Regions from separate parts of the Streptomyces sp. DF42 genome, predicted to be linked through region 2. Evidence: riboswitches for the same ligand, from Rfam matches in the RefSeq annotation. Region 2 holds a riboswitch; the other holds the start of a gene.
What was found. Region 2 has a riboswitch for ZMP and ZTP ahead of ACYUED_RS01460 (bifunctional 5,10-methylenetetrahydrofolate dehydrogenase/5,10-methenyltetrahydrofolate cyclohydrolase). Riboswitches for the same ligand answer to the same signal wherever they lie in the genome.
Positions count from the first base shown of each region.

Region 1: another riboswitch for ZMP and ZTP. It lies ahead of ACYUED_RS27825 (glycine hydroxymethyltransferase); the one in region 2 lies ahead of ACYUED_RS01460 (bifunctional 5,10-methylenetetrahydrofolate dehydrogenase/5,10-methenyltetrahydrofolate cyclohydrolase).

Region 1 covers NZ_CM177859.1:6,044,958-6,053,405, reverse strand. Annotated here, with positions in the region: gene ACYUED_RS27840 (RNA polymerase sigma factor) at 71-631, shown strand; gene ACYUED_RS27835 (hypothetical protein) at 624-1,685, shown strand; gene ACYUED_RS27830 (hypothetical protein) at 1,966-2,643, shown strand; gene ACYUED_RS27825 (glycine hydroxymethyltransferase) at 2,773-4,224, opposite strand; ZMP/ZTP riboswitch at 4,268-4,357, opposite strand; gene rocD (ornithine--oxo-acid transaminase) at 4,460-5,665, shown strand; gene ACYUED_RS27815 (DMT family protein) at 5,809-6,654, shown strand; gene pdxR (MocR-like pyridoxine biosynthesis transcription factor PdxR) at 6,795-8,183, opposite strand; partial or broken gene ACYUED_RS27805 (carboxymuconolactone decarboxylase family protein) at 8,231-8,448, shown strand, end outside.
Region 2 covers NZ_CM177859.1:287,043-295,490, forward strand. Annotated here, with positions in the region: gene ACYUED_RS01430 (IucA/IucC family protein) at 1-791, shown strand, start outside; gene ACYUED_RS01435 (type III PLP-dependent enzyme) at 788-2,005, shown strand; gene ACYUED_RS01440 (hypothetical protein) at 2,174-2,470, opposite strand; gene ACYUED_RS01445 (nuclear transport factor 2 family protein) at 2,643-3,008, shown strand; gene ACYUED_RS01450 (MarR family winged helix-turn-helix transcriptional regulator) at 3,033-3,581, opposite strand; gene ACYUED_RS01455 (hypothetical protein) at 3,643-4,497, shown strand; ZMP/ZTP riboswitch at 4,503-4,585, shown strand; gene ACYUED_RS01460 (bifunctional 5,10-methylenetetrahydrofolate dehydrogenase/5,10-methenyltetrahydrofolate cyclohydrolase) at 4,609-5,457, shown strand; gene ACYUED_RS01465 (CU044_5270 family protein) at 5,458-6,435, opposite strand; gene ACYUED_RS01470 (RNA polymerase sigma factor) at 6,428-6,976, opposite strand; gene ctaD (aa3-type cytochrome oxidase subunit I) at 7,082-8,448, shown strand, end outside.

The sequences.
Region 1 (8,448 bases), 5.8 Mb from region 2:
GATCCGTCTTCTGCGGTGTAACAAGGGTGTGAGGACGCGGGAGGGGGGCCGCATCGTCGATGAGGCCGCGGTGATCGCACGCGTACGCGCCGGAGAGCCGGAGGCGTACGCGGAGCTGGTGCGGGCCCATACGGGCATCGCACTCAGGGCGGCCGCGGCACTCGGGGCGGGTGCGGACGCGGAGGACGTGGTGCAGCAGGCCTTCGTGAAGGCTTACTGCGCGCTGGGCGGGTTCCGGGACGGCGCGGCGTTCAGGCCGTGGCTGCTGTCGATCGTCGCCAATGAGACCAGGAACACAGTCCGGACGGCGGCCCGACAGCGGACGCTCGCCGGCCGGGAAGCGGCGTTGGCGGAGGCGGAGCCGCTGATACCGGAATCGGCGGACCCGGCGGTGGCGACGCTTCGGACGGAGCGCCGTACAGCCCTGCTGTCCGCCCTGGAGCAGCTGAGCGAGGAGCACCGCCTGGTCGTCACCTACCGCTATCTCCTGGAGATGGACGAGTCCGAGACGGCCCAGACCCTGGGCTGGCCTCGCGGGACGGTCAAGTCCCGCCTCAACCGCGCCCTGCGCAAACTGGGCCGGCTCCTGCCGGATTTCGAGCCTCGGGAAGGGGGTGACGAGCGTGAGTGAGGGACGGAGTGGCTACGACGACGGGGGCGGCCGTGGTCCGGAGGCCGCCGGTGGCCGGTGGCCGCGCGGGCGGCAGCACGGAGGTGGTGCTTCCCGGCTGCCCGACGAACTGCGCGCGCTGGGCAGGTCGCTGGATCCGACCGGGGCGGGCGACGACGACGGGGCCGACGCCGTCCTCGGCTCCGAGACGATGGTCGAGCGGGTGCTGGGACAGATACTGGCCGAGCACATGCCGGCTCCGGTGGCCGAGGCCCGGGGTGCCCGTGAGCGGTTGCGTACGGTCCGGCGCTGGGCGCGGCTGCGGTGGCGCTCGCTGACCGCGACCCTCTGCGGACTGCTGACAGTGCTCGCGCTCACACCCTCGGTGCGGGCCGCGGTCCTGGACTGGTTCGACTTCGGTGGCGTCGAGGTGCGGTACGACCCGTCGGCGGTGCCGTCACCCGGCGCCGAGGTGCCCGGCTGCGGCCGGTCCCTGTCACTCGGGCAGGCCGAGCGCCGCGTCGGCTTCGAGCCTCTGGTCCCGGACGCGCTCGGTGTGCCGGACACGGTGACGGTCAGCGACGAGCCGCAGGGGCGGTTCCTGGTGAGCCTGTGCTGGCGGGAGGGCGGGCGCACGGTCCGGCTGGACGAGTTCCCGGCCTCGCTGGACCTCGGCTTCACCAAGACGCTGCGGGAGCAGCCGGAGTGGCTCGCGCTGAGCGGGGAGCCTTCCGCGGACGGCGTGCAGGACTACGCCCTGTGGTTCCCTCGCCCCCACCTGCTGAGCTTCTGGCTCGTGGACGAGGACGGGCACCGCTTCGCCCGGAAGGAGCGGACCGCCGGGCCGACGCTGCTGTGGACCCATGAGGCCGGGGCCGGGGCCAGGGGCGGGGGCGGCGACGGGCCCGGGGGCGGGGATCTGACGCTCAGGCTGGAGGGCGTGGCGTCGAAGGGCCGGGCCGTGGACGTCGCGGAGTCGCTCGGCAAGTCGGCCCAGAAGTCTTCGGGGTCCTCCAAGGCCCTCAAGTCCTCGGATTCCTCGGGCTCCTGGGACTCCTCGGATTCCTCGGAATAGTTCGCAGGTTGTGGGAACCCCGGCGGGTCGGGCGGTGTACCAGAGGTGACACGCGGCTCGGGGAGGGCCGGACGGGAGCGAGTGGTTGGGGGACGGCATGCGTGGATGCAGGCGCGGAGCGCGTGAACGGAGGGCAGGCCGACGCATGTCGATGGCGGCGAGGCTTGCGGCACTTCTGCCGACGGCGGCAGCGCTGGTCCTGAGCGGGATGCCGAGCGGTGCGGCGGCGGTTGCACAGCACGGGGCCCGAGCCGACGGCCGGACACACACCGCCGCGCGGATGGAGAGACAGACCCAGGCGCGGGTGGGGGTGCCGGCACCGGTGGGAGCACAGGCACAGGCACAGATGCGGGACTTTCCGGATCTGGCGGTGATCATCGCGGGCGGCACGGGTCGGACGACGGTGCTGAAAGCGGGGCAGCCCGCCTTCGCCCACCTCCGGCAGCTGCTGAGGCCGGACTACACGGGGACGGAGCGGGTGCCGGAGGCCTGGACGGAGGGCCGCTGTCCGCCGGTGGACTTCACCGTGGTCTGGGGCCTGACGGGGGTCGGCGGCTATCCGCAGACGGACCGCGCGCCGGGCGGTGACGTGGCGGTCGAGCGGCAGGACCAGCTGTTGCTGGCGGCGGACGGCACGCCCTGGATACGCAGCGATCCGGCGCCGGACATCGAGGACGACGACATCCGCTGGCACCGGGCGCCGCGCTCGATCCTCGTGGATCTGGACCGGGAGAAGGTGCTCGCCGGGCTCGGCGGCAGCGCGACAGCGGCCCGGACCACCGGCGCCGCGGCCGCCCGGTCCGGGGCCCGCAGGGGCGGTTTCTGGTGGGCGGTGCCGGGGCTGGCCGTGGGGCTCGTGGTCGGCGCCGGCGGCACCTCGCTGATACGCCGCGCGGCGGCCCGGCCGGGAGCCGGACCGCCGCGCGAGGAGCCACGACAGGAACTCATCGATCTTTGACCGTCGTCGGTTGTGCCGCGACGGTCTCGGACCTTGGAGCCCCCGGTCCTTGACAACTCAAGAGGGCGTTTGCCAAAGCGTTTGCCAAAGCGTTCGCCAGGGCGTTTGCCACTCCGGAGGGGCCGTGTGTCAGCCCAGGTCGATCTCGGGGTACAGCGGGAAGCCGGCCACGAGGTCGGTGGCACGGTGGGAGATCTCGTCCGCGATCTTCGGGTCCAGGATGTGCTGGGCCTTTGAAGTCGCGCCGGACTTGGTGGTGCCCGGCTCGGCCGTGGTGAGGACACGGTCGATCAGGCCGGCCACCTCGTCCATCTCGGCGGTGCCCAGGCCGCGGGTGGTGAGAGCGGGGGTGCCGATGCGGATGCCGGAGGTGTACCAGGCGCCGTTGGGGTCGGCCGGGATGGCGTTGCGGTTGGTGACGATGCCCGAGTCGAGCAGGGCCGCCTCGGCCTGGCGGCCGGTGAGGCCGTAGGAGGTGGCGACGTCGATCAGGTTGAGGTGGTTGTCGGTGCCGCCGGTCACCAGGGTCGCGCCCCGGCGCATGAGACCGTCCGCGAGGGCACGCGAGTTGTCGACGATGCGCTGGGCGTAGTCCTGGAACGAGGGCTGCCGGGCCTCGGCGAGGGCGACGGCCTTGGCGGCCATGACGTGCGGGAGCGGGCCGCCGAGGACCATCGGGCAGCCGCGGTCGACCTGGTCCTTGAGGGAGTCGTCGCACAGGACCATGCCCCCGCGCGGGCCGCGCAGCGACTTGTGCGTGGTGGTGGTGACGATCTGGGCGTGCGGGACCGGGTCGAAGTCACCGGTGAGGACCTTGCCGGCGACGAGACCGGCGAAGTGCGCCATGTCCACCATGAGCGTGGCGCCGACCTCGTCGGCGATCTCGCGCATGATCCGGAAGTTCACGAGGCGGGGGTAGGCGGAGTAGCCGGCGACGATGATCAGCGGCTTGAACTCGCGGGCGGAGACGCGCAGGGCCTCGTAGTCGATGAGGCCGGTGCCGGGGTCGGTGCCGTAGGAGCGCTGGTCGAACATCTTGCCGGAGATGTTCGGGCGGAAGCCGTGGGTGAGGTGGCCGCCCGCGTCCAGGGACATGCCGAGCATGCGCTGGTTGCCGAAGGCCTGGCGGAGCTCGGCCCAGTCGGCTTCGGAGAGGTCGTTGACCTGGCGGACACCGGCCTTCTCCAGGGCGGGGGTCTCCACGCGCTGGGCGAGGACCGACCAGAAGGCGACCAGGTTGGCGTCGATGCCGGAGTGCGGCTGGACGTAGGCGTGGCGGGCGCCGAAGAGCTCCTTGGCGTGCTCGGCGGCAAGCGACTCGACGGTGTCGACGTTGCGGCAGCCGGCGTAGAAGCGGCGGCCGACGGTGCCCTCGGCGTACTTGTCGCTGAACCAGTTGCCCATCGTGAGAAGGGTGGCCGGGGAGGCGTAGTTCTCGGAGGCGATCAGCTTCAGCATCTCGCGCTGGTCGTGGACCTCCTGGCCAATGGCGTCGGCGACCCGCGGCTCCACGGCACGGATCACGTCAAGGGCGGCGCGGAAGGCGGTGGACTCGGTGGACAGGGGCTGCTGCTCTGGCATGTCGTCGGCCTCCGGGTGGCGTGGCTTGAAGCATTCACGGTTCACGGTTGGCCCAGGCGCACGGCACTCGCTCACTCGCAGGCCGCTCCCCGATGGTCGATCCCATCCCAGCGCGCCAGTCACGGCCCGCCGGTCAGACTACCGGGCGCGCCGGAAGGCGGAGGTCCCGCGTCCACCATGCGAGCGACGATAAGAAGGGGCACACCCTCAGCTTCCGGCACCCCCTGGAGATCCCGTGACCGCTACGGAGAGCCTCATCGCCGCCGCCGACGCGCACAGTGCGCCCACCTACCACCCGCTGCCCGTGGTCGTCGCGTCCGCGGACGGGGCGTGGATGACGGATGTCGAGGGGAGGCGGTATCTGGACCTGCTGGCCGGCTACTCGGCGCTCAACTTCGGCCATCGCAACCGGCGGCTCGTGGAGGCGGCGAAGGCGCAGCTGGAGCGGGTGACGCTGACGTCGCGGGCGTTCCACCACGACCGGTTCGCGGCATTCTGCTCCGAGCTCGCCGAACTGTGCGGGATGGAGATGGTGCTGCCGATGAACACGGGCGCTGAGGCGGTGGAGACCGCGGTGAAGACAGCCCGGAAGTGGGGGTACCGGGTCAAGGGCGTGCCCTCGGAGATGGCGAAGATCGTGGTCGCGGGCAACAACTTCCACGGCCGTACGACGACGGTCATCAGCTTCTCCACCGACGCCGAGGCGCGGGCGGACTTCGGGCCGTACACGCCGGGCTTCGAGATCGTGCCGTACGGCGATCTGACGGCGATGCGGGCGGCGATGACGGAGAACACGGTCGCCGTGCTGCTCGAACCGATCCAGGGCGAGGCGGGTGTGCTGGTGCCGCCGGCCGGTTATCTGCCGGCGGTGCGGGAGTTGACGCGCGAGCGGAACGTGCTGTTCGTCGCGGACGAGATCCAGTCGGGGCTGGGGCGGACCGGCGCGACCTTCGCGTGCGAGCAGGAGGGGGTCGTCCCCGATGTGTATGTGCTCGGGAAGGCGCTGGGCGGCGGGATCGTGCCGGTGTCCGCGGTGGTGTCGAGTGCCGAGGTGCTCGGGGTGTTCCGGCCCGGGGAGCACGGATCGACGTTCGGCGGGAATCCGCTGGCCTGTGCGGTGGCGCTGGAGGTGATCGCGATGCTGCGGACAGGCGAGTTCCAGGCGCGGTCGGCCGAGCTGGGCGGCCATCTGCACCGGGAGCTGGGCGCGTTGACCGGCACCGGGCGGGTGACGGCGGTGCGGGGCCGGGGACTGTGGGCGGGCGTCGACATCAGTCCGGCGTTGGGGACGGGGCGGGAGGTGTCGGAGAAGCTGATGGAGCGGGGGGTGCTGGTGAAGGACACGCACGGGTCGACGGTGCGGATCGCGCCCCCGCTGGTGATCGGGAAGGAGGATCTGGACTGGGGACTCGGTCAGCTGCGAGGTGTGCTCGGCGTGTGAGATCCCGTACCGGTTCGGTCCGTGACTCCCGTTGGCGCGGCTGTCCCGCGGCGTTCGGGGCAGCCTAAAGATCGCTGAGAGCGCACGCCGAAGCACTCCCGACCGTCGCCCGCCTCCCCTACAGTCACTTTGTGATCTTTGGGATGGTGTGCGCTCTCGGCGCGGCGGTTTGCTTCGGTACGGCGACGGTGTTGCAGGCGGTCGCCGCACGGGCGGCGACCGCGGGCGGGGGCGGAGAGGCGGCGCTGCTGCTGCGGGCGCTGCGGCAGTGGCGGTACATGGCAGGGCTTGGGCTGGACGGGCTGGGGTTCGTGCTGCAGATCGCGGCGCTGCGGTCGATTCCGATCTACGCGGTCGCGGCGGCCCTTGCGTCAAGCCTCGCGGTCACCGGCGTGGTCGCGGCGCGGCTGCTGCATGTGCGGTTGAGCGGGGTGGAGTGGGGTGCCGTCGGCGTGGTGTGTGCCGGGCTGGCGATGCTGGGTCTGGCGTCCGGGGAGCAGGGTGATCGCGCGGGGTCGACCGCGCTGAAGTGGGCGATGCTCGCAGTCTCCGTGGCCGTGCTGCTGCTCGGACTGGTCGGTGGGCGGTGGTCCGGGCGGGGGCGGGCGCTGATGCTCGGGTCGGGGGCCGGGTTCGGGTTCGGGGTGGTGGAGGTGTCGGTTCGGCTGATCGACTCACTCGCGCCGTCGGAACTGTTCACCAATCCGGCGACGTACGCCCTCCTTCTCGGCGGAGGTGCCGCCTTCCTGCTGCTGACCACCGCCCTGCAGCGTGGATCGGTCACCACGGCGACGGCCGGGTTGGTGATCGGCGAGACGATCGGACCCGCGGCGGTGGGCGTGGTGTGGCTCGGGGACCGTACCCGGGAGGGGCTCGCCTGGCTGGCGGTGCTGGGATTCGTCATCGCGATCGCGGGGGCGCTGGCGCTGGCGCGATTCGGGGAGGCGCCGGCGGAGGAAGAGGCGACCGAGGAAGAGGCGACGGTCTGACCTGCCGCCCATTCCATTGCCGCCGATCGCGGCCCATCGCGCCGTAATAGCTGCCATGGCTGCCGTTGTCGCCCATCGCTGATCTTGTTTCGGTCGCGTACATCAAGACCCTCACAGCAGCGTGATGACCGCCGGTCCATTCATTCAGGCAGCGCCGCGCACAGTGCGTCCAGGGCCCCCGACCAGGCGCTGTCCGGGGGCGTTCCGTAGCCCACCACCAGCGCGTCGGAGGGCTCGGCGGTCGCCTCCGGGTGCCGGTAGCGGTGCAGGCCGTGCACCGCGAGTCCCTGCCAGGCCGCCGATCTCAGGGCCTCCTGTTCGGTGCCCGGCGGGAGGCGGAGCACCACGTGCAGGCCCGCCGCGATGCCGGTGGCACGGACCTGCGGGGCCCGCCGCACGAGTTCCGCGACCAGCGCGTCACGGCGGCGGCGGTAGCGCAGGCGGGCGGCGCGCACATGGCGGTCGTAGGCGCCGGAGGTGAGGAACTCGGCGAGCGTCAACTGGTCCAGGGCCCCACAGGAGTCGATGCCGCCCTTCGCTTTAGCCGCCTCCTGGACGAGGTGCGGCGGCAGCACCAGCCAGGCCAGTCTGAGGCCGGGGGCGAGGGACTTGCTGGCGGTGCCCGCGTACACGACGTGGTCCGGTTCCAGGCCCTGGAGGGCGCCGACGGGCTGGCGGTCGTAGCGGAACTCGCCGTCGTAGTCGTCCTCGACGACCAGGCCGCCGGTGCGACGCGCCCAGTCGACGACGGCAGCGCGCCGGTCGCGGTGCAGGGTGCCGCCCATCGGGAACTGGTGCGCAGGGGTGAGCAGAACCGCGGCCTCGTCCGTCAACTCCCCGGGATTCGTGCCCCGTTCGTCGAACGGCAGCGGGACGGTACCGAGGCCGGCGGCGGCCAGCAGTTTCCAGTGCACGTCGAGGCCGTACGACTCGACAGCGACGGTGCGTGCCCCGCGCGCCCGCAGCACTGCGCCGAGGATGCGCAGGCCGTGTGAGATGCCGGCGCACACAAGGATGCGTTCGGGGTCGACGCGCACGCCCCGGGCCCGGGCGAGATAGCCGGCGAGCGCGGTGCGCAGTTCGACGCGGCCGCGCGGGTCGCCGTAGTCGAGGGCCTGGTACGGGGCCGTGGCGAGGGCGCGGCGGCAGGCCTTGAGCCACTCGGCGCGCGGGAAGGAGGCGAGGTCGGGAACGCCGGGGATCAGGTCGTAGGCGGGCCGGGTGCGGGCGCGCGGGCGGGGTGCGGCGGCCAAGGGCCGACCGACCGGGCGATCGGCCACCCGGGTGCCCGAGCCCTGCCGCGCGGTGAGCCAGCCCTCCGCGACCAGGTCGGCGTAGGCGTCGGCGACCGTGTTGCGGGCGATGCCCAGGTCGGCTGCGAGGGAGCGCGAGGAGGGCAGCCGGGTGCCGGGGGCCAGGCGGCCGGTGCGGACGGCCTCGCGCAGGGCGTCCGTCAGGCCCCGGCGCACCCCCGGGCCCGTCGGCTCGAGATGCAGGTCGACGCCGAGAGTGGCCCATGTTTTCGCCATGGAAATGGACCATACCCCTGGGCTGCCTCGCTTCTAGGGTCGAGGACATGACGACAGCAGGGGAAGCCGCCGAGTACGCACCCGAACAGCCCGCCCGTCTGCGCTGGACCCAGCACGCCCCCGAGGTCTACAAGGCGATGGTCCGCCTCGACGCGGCCGCCCGGCAGGGCCTGGACCCGAAGCTGCTGGAGCTGGTGAAGATCCGCGCCTCACAGCTCAACCACTGCGCGTTCTGCCTGGACATGCACACCAAGGACGCGCTCGC
Region 2 (8,448 bases):
TCCCCGGCAGCGCCGTGCTCCGCGAGCCGGCCTACCGCACGCTCGCCCTGCCCGGCCCGGACGGTTCTGCCGACCGCGAGCTGTTCGAGGGCTTCGGCGTCATCGTCCGCGAGGGCCTGCCGCGCCGTCTCGCCCCGGGCACGGTTCCCCTGCTCGCGGCGGCCGTCGCCGACGAGTACCCGACCGGCCCCGCGCACATCTCCCGCCTGCTCGACGGGGCGGACGTGCAAACGACCCTCGCCTGGTGGTCGGCCTACCTCGACCTGCTCGTCCCTCCCGTCCTGGCCGCCTACTTCGACCACGGCGTGGTCCTCGAGCCCCACCTGCAGAACGTCCTGATCTGCGTCGGCGCCGACGGGATGCCCGCCCAGGTCCTCTTCCGCGACCTCGAGGGCACCAAGCTGGTCCCCGAACAGCACACCGACACGCTGGCCGCGCTGCCGCCCGAGGTCGCAGGCCCGATGACGTACGACGCGCAGCGCGGCTGGGACCGGGTCGTGTACTGCCTGCTCGTCAACCACGTCGCCGAGCTCCTCGCCGCCCTCGCCGACCTGCACCCGCAGGCAGAGGCGGCCCTGTGGACCCGGGTGCGCGCCACGCTCCAGACGTACTCCGACCGGTACGGCTACCCGCCCCGCCTCGCCGCCCTGCTCGCCGGGGTGCCTCTGCCCGCCAAGGCCAACCTGCTCACCCGCTGGGAACGCAGGGCGGACCGGGACGCCGGCTACGTCCGACTGCCCTCCCCGCTCGCCGAGGACGTCCTGCGCGACACGACCGGGGGCACCCGATGACCGACCCGACCCCCTCGGTCCACGACCGCGTGCGGTCTCTCTCCTCGGCCGAACTGCCCGCATACGTCTACGACTTGACGGCGCTGCGCACCCATGCCGCCACCGTCCGGGCCGCACTTCCCGAGCGGGTCGAGGTGTACTACGCCGCCAAGGCCAACCCCGAGCCGGAGATCCTGGGCACGCTGGGCCCGTACGTCGACGGCTACGAGGTCTCCTCGGGCGGTGAGCTCGCCCACGTCGCCAAGGCGGTGCCGGGCCGCGCTCTCGCCTTCGGCGGTCCCGGCAAGACGCCGGACGAGGTGACGGCCGCGCTGGAGCTGGGTGTGGACCGTTTCCATGTGGAGAGCGAGTACGAGCTGCGCATGCTGGGCGAGTTGGCGCGCCGGTGTGCGCCGGGGCGGCGGGTGGCGGTGCTGCCCCGGGTCAACCTGCCGGTGCCCAAGGGATCGCTGGCGGGGAGTTCGCTGGCGATGGGAGGTCGTCCGACGCCGTTCGGGCTGGATCCGGAGCGGGCGGTGGACGTCGTCCGGGCGCTGACCGATGGCACGTACCCGCACCTCGAACTGCGCGGCGTTCACGCCCACTTGGCCAGTGGGCTGGAGGCGGCCGAGCTGCTGGTGGTGGCCGAGTCGGTCGTGGAGTGGGCCACGGGTCTCGGTGTTCCGCTCGCCGAGGTGAACGTCGGCGGCGGTATGACCGTCGACTACACCGAGCCGGAGCGCCGCTTCGACTGGTCCGCGTACGGCAGCGGGCTGGCCCGTCTCACCGAGGCGCACCCCGGGCTGACCCTGCGCATCGAGCCGGGGCGGGCGTTGACGGCGTACTGCGGCTGGTACGCCACCGAGGTGCTGGACGTGAAGCGCAGTCACGGCGAGGAGTTCGCCGTCGTCCGGGGCGGCACCCACCATCTGCGGACCCCGGCGACGAAGGGGCACGACCAGCCCTGCACCGTGCTGAAATCGGAGGACTGGCCGCATCCGTGGCCGCGTCCGGCCGCCGGGAACGGCAGGGTCACCGTGGCGGGGCAGCTGTGCACGCCCAAGGACGTGCTGGCCCGCCGGGTGCCCGCGCCCGGGCTCAGAGCCGGCGACCGGGTGGTGTTCTCGCTGGCGGGCGCCTACGCGTGGAACATCTCCCACCACGACTTCCTGATGCACCCCGGGCCCGGATTCCACTTCCTCGACGCCGGATCCGCCGCTCACCCGGCGCAGTGACCGCGGACCGTCGGCGGCAGGCATGTCCCTGCTGACCATGCATGCGTTCGCCACGTGACATTTGATTCACGATCCTCGGCGGGACGGTGATCAGCCTGCGGCAGAGTCAAGGGCCGCCCGGTGTTCCGGACGGCCCTTGACAGGTACGTGCGATGCGGCGTCGGTCTGCTAGAGGGCCTCGGGCAGCCCGGTCCCCGCGGCTCCCATGTGGGCGACCCGGTCCAGCTGCCCGAGGTTGTTCAGCCGGTTCAGCTGCTGCAGCTGCTCGGAGGGGCGCGGAACCTCGGCCCTGCGGTCCGCCGGGATGCCGGTCGCGGCGAGGGAGTCGATCGTGCTGATCGGGTTGAGCTCGCTCCCGTCCCGGTTCTGGATGGTCGAGTCGGACGCGCTGGCAAGAGGTGCCGCAAGGGCGGTGATGCCGGCGGCGAGACCAACCGCGGCAACGATACGTCGTGTTGAGATCATGCTTTTCACAACGTCACCGGGCCTGTGGCGGACACGGGCACGTCGCTGCGCTCACCCATCAGGGGCAGCGCCCCGGCTGCGCTTGCCGAGGCTGCCCTGGCGGAGGAGTCTCGGATGAGAGGCCCTCCGCGGCCCACTCCTCGTCGGGTCGCGGCCCTCGAAGGAGGTCATCATGGGCACCGCGGCAACCCCTGCCTTCAACGCCGACACCCTGCGCCGGGGCGTCGAGGGACATACGGCGGCAGACCTTCTGTCGCTCTACGCCGACGACGCGCAAGTGCGCATCGTGGACCGCAACACCCAACCCAGCAAGCCCAAGGTCCTGCACGGTCGCGGCGAGATCGGCGCGCTGTTCGAGGACATCTACAGCCGGGACATGACGCACAAGGTGGATCACTGCATCATCGAGGGCGACCATGCCGCCTACAGCCAGTCCTGCGAGTACTCGGACGGTACGCGCGTGCTGGCCGAGTCGATGATCACGTTGCGCGACGGAAAGATCACCGAAGAAATCCTGATCCAGGCATGGGACGAGTAGGAGGCAGAACCGCGAGGGTCCAGGTCAGCACCCGGTTGACCTGGACCTTCTCGGTCCGTGCGGCGCTGGGGCGGGTACGCCCGGCCCGGCCTCGGCGGCGGCTGCCAATCTCCGCAGTAGGTCGGCCAGTGTCCGTTGCTCTGCTGCGCTCAGTGCTGAGAGCAGCGCGACCTCGTCCGCTTCCTCCGTCACCGCATGCTGCTCGAAGGCGGCGTTTCCCGCATCGGTGAGCCGGACCCGTACGCGCCGGCGGTCGGCCGTCTCGTGCGTGCGGGTGATCAGCCCGGCGTCCTCCAGCGGCCCCAGCCGCGCCGACAGCGCGCCCCGGGTCAGCCCCAACCGGTCGGCCAGCAGCGAAGGGCTCGCGGTGTACGGCGGACCGAGCCGCCGCAGTGTGAGCAGCACCTTGTACTGCCAGCGCCGCAGTCCGTCCGAGTCAAGGGCGTCCCGCCGCGCCTGTGACATATGGCGGGCAAGGAACGCCAGCCGGACGAAGATCGCCTCCTTGACGGGGTCCATCCAGTCGAGTTCCTTCGACCACTCCTCGACATGGCGGTCTGCCGAGTCCTCCATCGCCTGTCTCCCGCAGTGGTTTTCTTGTGGATGGTTTTTTGCATAACTACCTTCTCTCGTCATGACGAACACGACGAGTGCTTCGCGCACATCCGTGGATTTCAGTGAACTGCTCGCCTGTGCAAGGGCGTTGTCCCTCGCCGGCCGCTGGGACCGTGCTCTTGGGCTACTGGAGGCGACCTCCGCCGGTGAACCGGCGGACCGTACCCGGCTCGCCCTCGCCATCGCCGAAGTCGCCCTGGAGAGCGACTGGTTCGCGGGGACGGACCTCGCCCGGAGCCGTATCGAGGCCGCGGCCGGACTGCTGCCCGAGGAGGACTGGGACCTCGGCTTCGTGCGGCTGCGGCACACCTACCACCACCTGCTCCTCGTCGACGGCGCACTGCGCCTCGGCCCCGACGGCAAGGACCCCGCAACCCTCGCCGGGATGCGGCAGCAGGCGTACGGGCTGCGCGATCGCGCTCCGGACGAGGTGCGGCGCGGCTGGGCCTCCATGTATCTGGGCCTGATCGCCGACAATCACTTCTCCGAGCGCACCGCCGCGCCCGCCCACTACACGGCGGCGCTGGAGGCCGGGGAGTTTGGCCCTGATCCGTTGCTGGCCCGGGAGGCCCTGCGGCATCTGGGCGACCACGACCACGACTTCGGTGACCCGCACCGTGCCCTGGAACGCTGGCGGCGGGCGACCGCGCTGGGTGCCGGAGCGGGCACGGTCCCCGGCACGCTGTCCCAGCAGCTGCTGCTGGCGGTGCTGGCCCGCGACACCGGCGACGAGGCGGGTGCCAGGGCGCTCGCCACCGAGGTCGCCCGCTGGGCCGGGGCCATCGGTGCCGTTCGCATCGAGGCGCAGGCGACCGGTTTCCTCGCCGGGGTCGATCCGACCGCCCCACCGCAGCACAGCGAGGACATCGGTTAGGGTCGTGGCGGGCCGTGACTGGCGCTGAGGTGGAGTACCACCGGGGAGCGGCCACGCAGAGTCGATGCCGTGCGCCTGGGCGATCCGGTCACACCAGCCCAGGAGTGGATCATGTCTCAGGCCCGGCTCATGGACGGCACCTCGCTCGCCCGGCGGATCGTCGAGGACACCGCCGGGCGGGCGGCCGGCCTCACCGACCGCACCGGCACGGCCCCCTGTCTGGCGACGGTGCTGGTCGGCGAGGACCCCGCCTCGGTCACCTACGTCCGCATGAAGCAGAACCGCTGCCGCAAGGCCGGCATCGAATCCCGGCACGTGGAACTGCCCGCGGCCACGACCACCGAGGAACTCGTCGGCACCCTGCGCTCACTGTCCGACGACCCCGGCGTACACGGCATCCTGCTGCAGCACCCCATGGGTGAACACATCGACGAACGGGCCGCGTTCGAGGCGATCGCGCCCGAGAAGGACGTCGACGGCGTCACCTTCGCCTCCTTCGCGACGATGAGTTTCGGCGTGCCGGGCTTCGTGTCGTGCACGCCGGGCGGCATCATGCGGCTGCTCGACGCGTACGACGTCGACCCGTCCGGCAAGCGTGCCGTCGTCGTGGGCCGCAGCGCCATCCTCGGCAAGCCGGTCGGCATGCTGCTGCTCGCCCGCGACGCGACGGTGACGTACTGCCACTCGCGCACGCAGGACCTGTCCTCGGTGCTCCGGGAGGCCGACATCGTGGTGGCTGCCGTGGGTCGGCCGCGGCTGATCCGGGGCGAGGACGTCAAGCCCGGCGCGGTCGTGGTCGATGCCGGCTACAACCCGGGCAACGTGGGCGACGTGGACTTCGACTCCGCCGTGGAGCGTGCCGGTCTCATCACTCCCGTGCCCGGCGGTGTCGGCCCGATGACGATCGCCACGCTGCTGGAGCAGACCGTCGATGCCGCCGCCCGGCAGCTCGGGGTGTGATCAGCGCATCCAGGCGCTGTACGACTCGACGTCGCCGGCCCTGACGCCGTACTCCGGCTGGGCCTTGGTCAGGACGGTCTCCAGGCCGAGGACGGCGCCGGTGGACGGGTCCATGATCAGCATCCGGCGGTTGCCGGGAGCGTCGTACACATACGCCTGGCCGCGCCGCCCGAGCCGGTCGGTCACCTGGCCGACCGGGCGCAGCCCTTCGGCGTCCGCCAGAAGCCGGGCAAGCGTCGCGGACTCCCGGGCGCCGAGGGTCCAGTGGTCGAGCAACTCGGCGACGACGTCGAGGAGTTCGGGAGTCGTCAGCCCAGTGTGGTGGGTGTACGCGGCTTCCTGCAGATAGGCCCGCAGCCGGGCCGGGTCGTGCGGAGGGGGCGACTCGGGCGGCGCGTCGCTCCAGCTCGGCGGATACGTCTGCCTGCTGATGACATGGCCGTCCTCGACCAGATGCGGATCGCCGCCCTCGTCGCGCAGGACCGGCCGGCCCGGGTGCCGCGGGTCGGTCGCCACCACCAGCTCCGTGTGGCTGCCGTCGGCCCTCCAGCGCACGACTCGCTCCTCCGGGAGCGTGACCGGGGGTTTGTCCTCGCTCATGCCCATGCTCCAGGACTGCACGTGCGTGCCCTTGCGCAGCTGCGGCGCACCGTCCGCAGCGGCCTGCCGCTGTGCCCGGCCGGCGAGCTGATCCAGGGGTACGGGGGTGGAGTCGGCCTGGACGACGAGCGCCCGGGGTGCGGCGACCGCGGGGGTCGTGCTCGGGCCGCCGAACGTCAGTGTCAGCACGGTCGCGGCGACGACCGCGCTGGCCGCGAGACTCCACACGAGCCGGGTCCGGCGGCGGCCTGGAGGCCGTTCGTGCAGCAACTGGTCGAGCCTGCGCTCGGCATGGTGGCCGAGGGGGCCGTCGCCGTAGTGAGGGCCGCCGGACGGCGCCGGGTTGGCGCGGCGCAGGAGTTCGAGTTCGTCAGCCATGGTCGTGCTCCTTCGCGGCTGTCGGACCGGCCGTGGGTGCGAGGCGCATGCGGTCTATCTCGGTTCTGAGCCGGCGCCGGGCGCGGTGCAGCCGCATCGACGCGGCCCGGCTGCCGCAGCCGAGGGCGACGGCGACCTCGTCGATGCCCAGTTCCTCCCACGCGGTCAGCCGCAGCACCTCCCGGTCCGCCTCAGAGAGCCGGGCCAGCGCGTCATGCACCCAGGAGCCCGCCGTCTCCGCGTCGGGGCTGTCCACGATCTGCCTGCCGTGCGCGGTCTCGTCGTTGCCCAGCCGGTCGACCAGCCGGCGCCGCCGGCCGTAACCGCGTACCGCGTTCGCCAGGCAGTTGCGTGCCACGCCGTACAACCAGGGCAGCGGGGAGCCCGGCAGGTCCTGGCGGCGCCGCCAGGCGACCGTGAACACCTCCGCCACCACTTCCTCCACCTCGTCGGCCCGCCCGTCCAGTCGCCGCGCGACATAGCGGCTGACCGCCCAGTAGTGCTCGCGATAGGCAGCGGCGAAGATCTCGTCGTTGCTCATGTTCCGTTCGTGTCCGGCACCGGCCGGATCGTCACACCCGCTTTCGTGATTCTCGTCGCGTCATCCGAGTGTGATCGGTGTGCCGGGGCCGGACACAGGCGGGGTATGAGGCACCTCAAGTGGTTGACGACCACTGACCACAAGACGATCGGGACGCTCTATCTCGTCACGTCGTTCGCGTCCTTCCTGATCGGCGGCGTCATGGCGCTGCTGATGCGTGCCGAGCTCGCCCGGCCGGGTCTGCAGATCATGTCGAACGAGCAGTTCAACCAGGCGTTCACGATGCACGGCACGATCATGCTGCTGATGTTCGCGACGCCGCTGTTCGCCGGCTTCACGAACTGGATCATGCCGCTGCAGATCGGCGCGCCCGACGTGGCGTTCCCGCGGCTGAACATGTTCGCCTACTGGCTCTACCTGTTCGGCTCGACGATCGCGGTCGGCGGCTTCCTCACCCCGTCCGGCGCGGCCGACTTCGGCTGGTTCGCCTACTCCCCGCTGTCGGACGCGGTGCGCTCCCCGGGCATCGGCGCCGACCTGTGGATCATGGGTCTGGCCTTCTCCGGCTTCGGCACCATCCTCGGTGCGGTCAACTTCATCACCACCATCATCTGCATGCGCGCGCCCGGCATGACCATGTTCCGCATGCCGATCTTCGTGTGGAACGTGCTGCTGACCGCGGTGCTGGTGCTGCTCGCCTTCCCCGTCCTGGCCGCCGCGCTGTTCGCGCTGGAGGCGGATCGGAAATTCGGGGCACATGTCTTCGACGCGGCCAACGGCGGCGCCCTGCTGTGGCAACACCTCTTCTGGTTCTTCGGCCATCCAGAGGTGTACATCATCGCGCTGCCGTTCTTCGGCATCATCTCCGAGGTCATCCCGGTCTTCTCCCGCAAGCCGATGTTCGGCTACATGGGCCTGATCGGCGCGACCATCGCGATCGCCGGCCTGTCCGTGACGGTGTGGGCCCACCACATGTACGTCACCGGCGGTGTGCTGCTGCCGTTCTTCTCCTTCATGACGTTCCTCATCGCCGTACCGACCGGCGTGAAGTTCTTCAACTGGATCGGAACGATGTGGAAGGGGTCCCTGAGTTTCGAGACCCCGATGCTCTGGGCCACCGGCTTCCTGGTCACCTTCACCTTCGGCGGCCTCACCGGCGTGATGCTCGCCTCGCCACCCATCGACTTCCATGTGTCCGACTCGTACTTCGTGGTGGCGCACTTCCACTACGTGGTGTTCGGCACCGTCGTCTTCGCGATGTTCTCCGGCTTCCACTTCTGGTGGCCGAAGATGACCGGGAAGATGCTCGACGAGCGACTCGGCAAGATCACGTTCTGGACGCTGTTCATCGGCTTCCACGGCACCTTCCTGGTCCAGCACTGGCTGGGCGCCGAGGGCATGCAGCGCCGTATCCCCGACTACCTCGAGGTGGAGGGGTTCGCGACCCTCAACACGGTGTCGACGATCTCCTC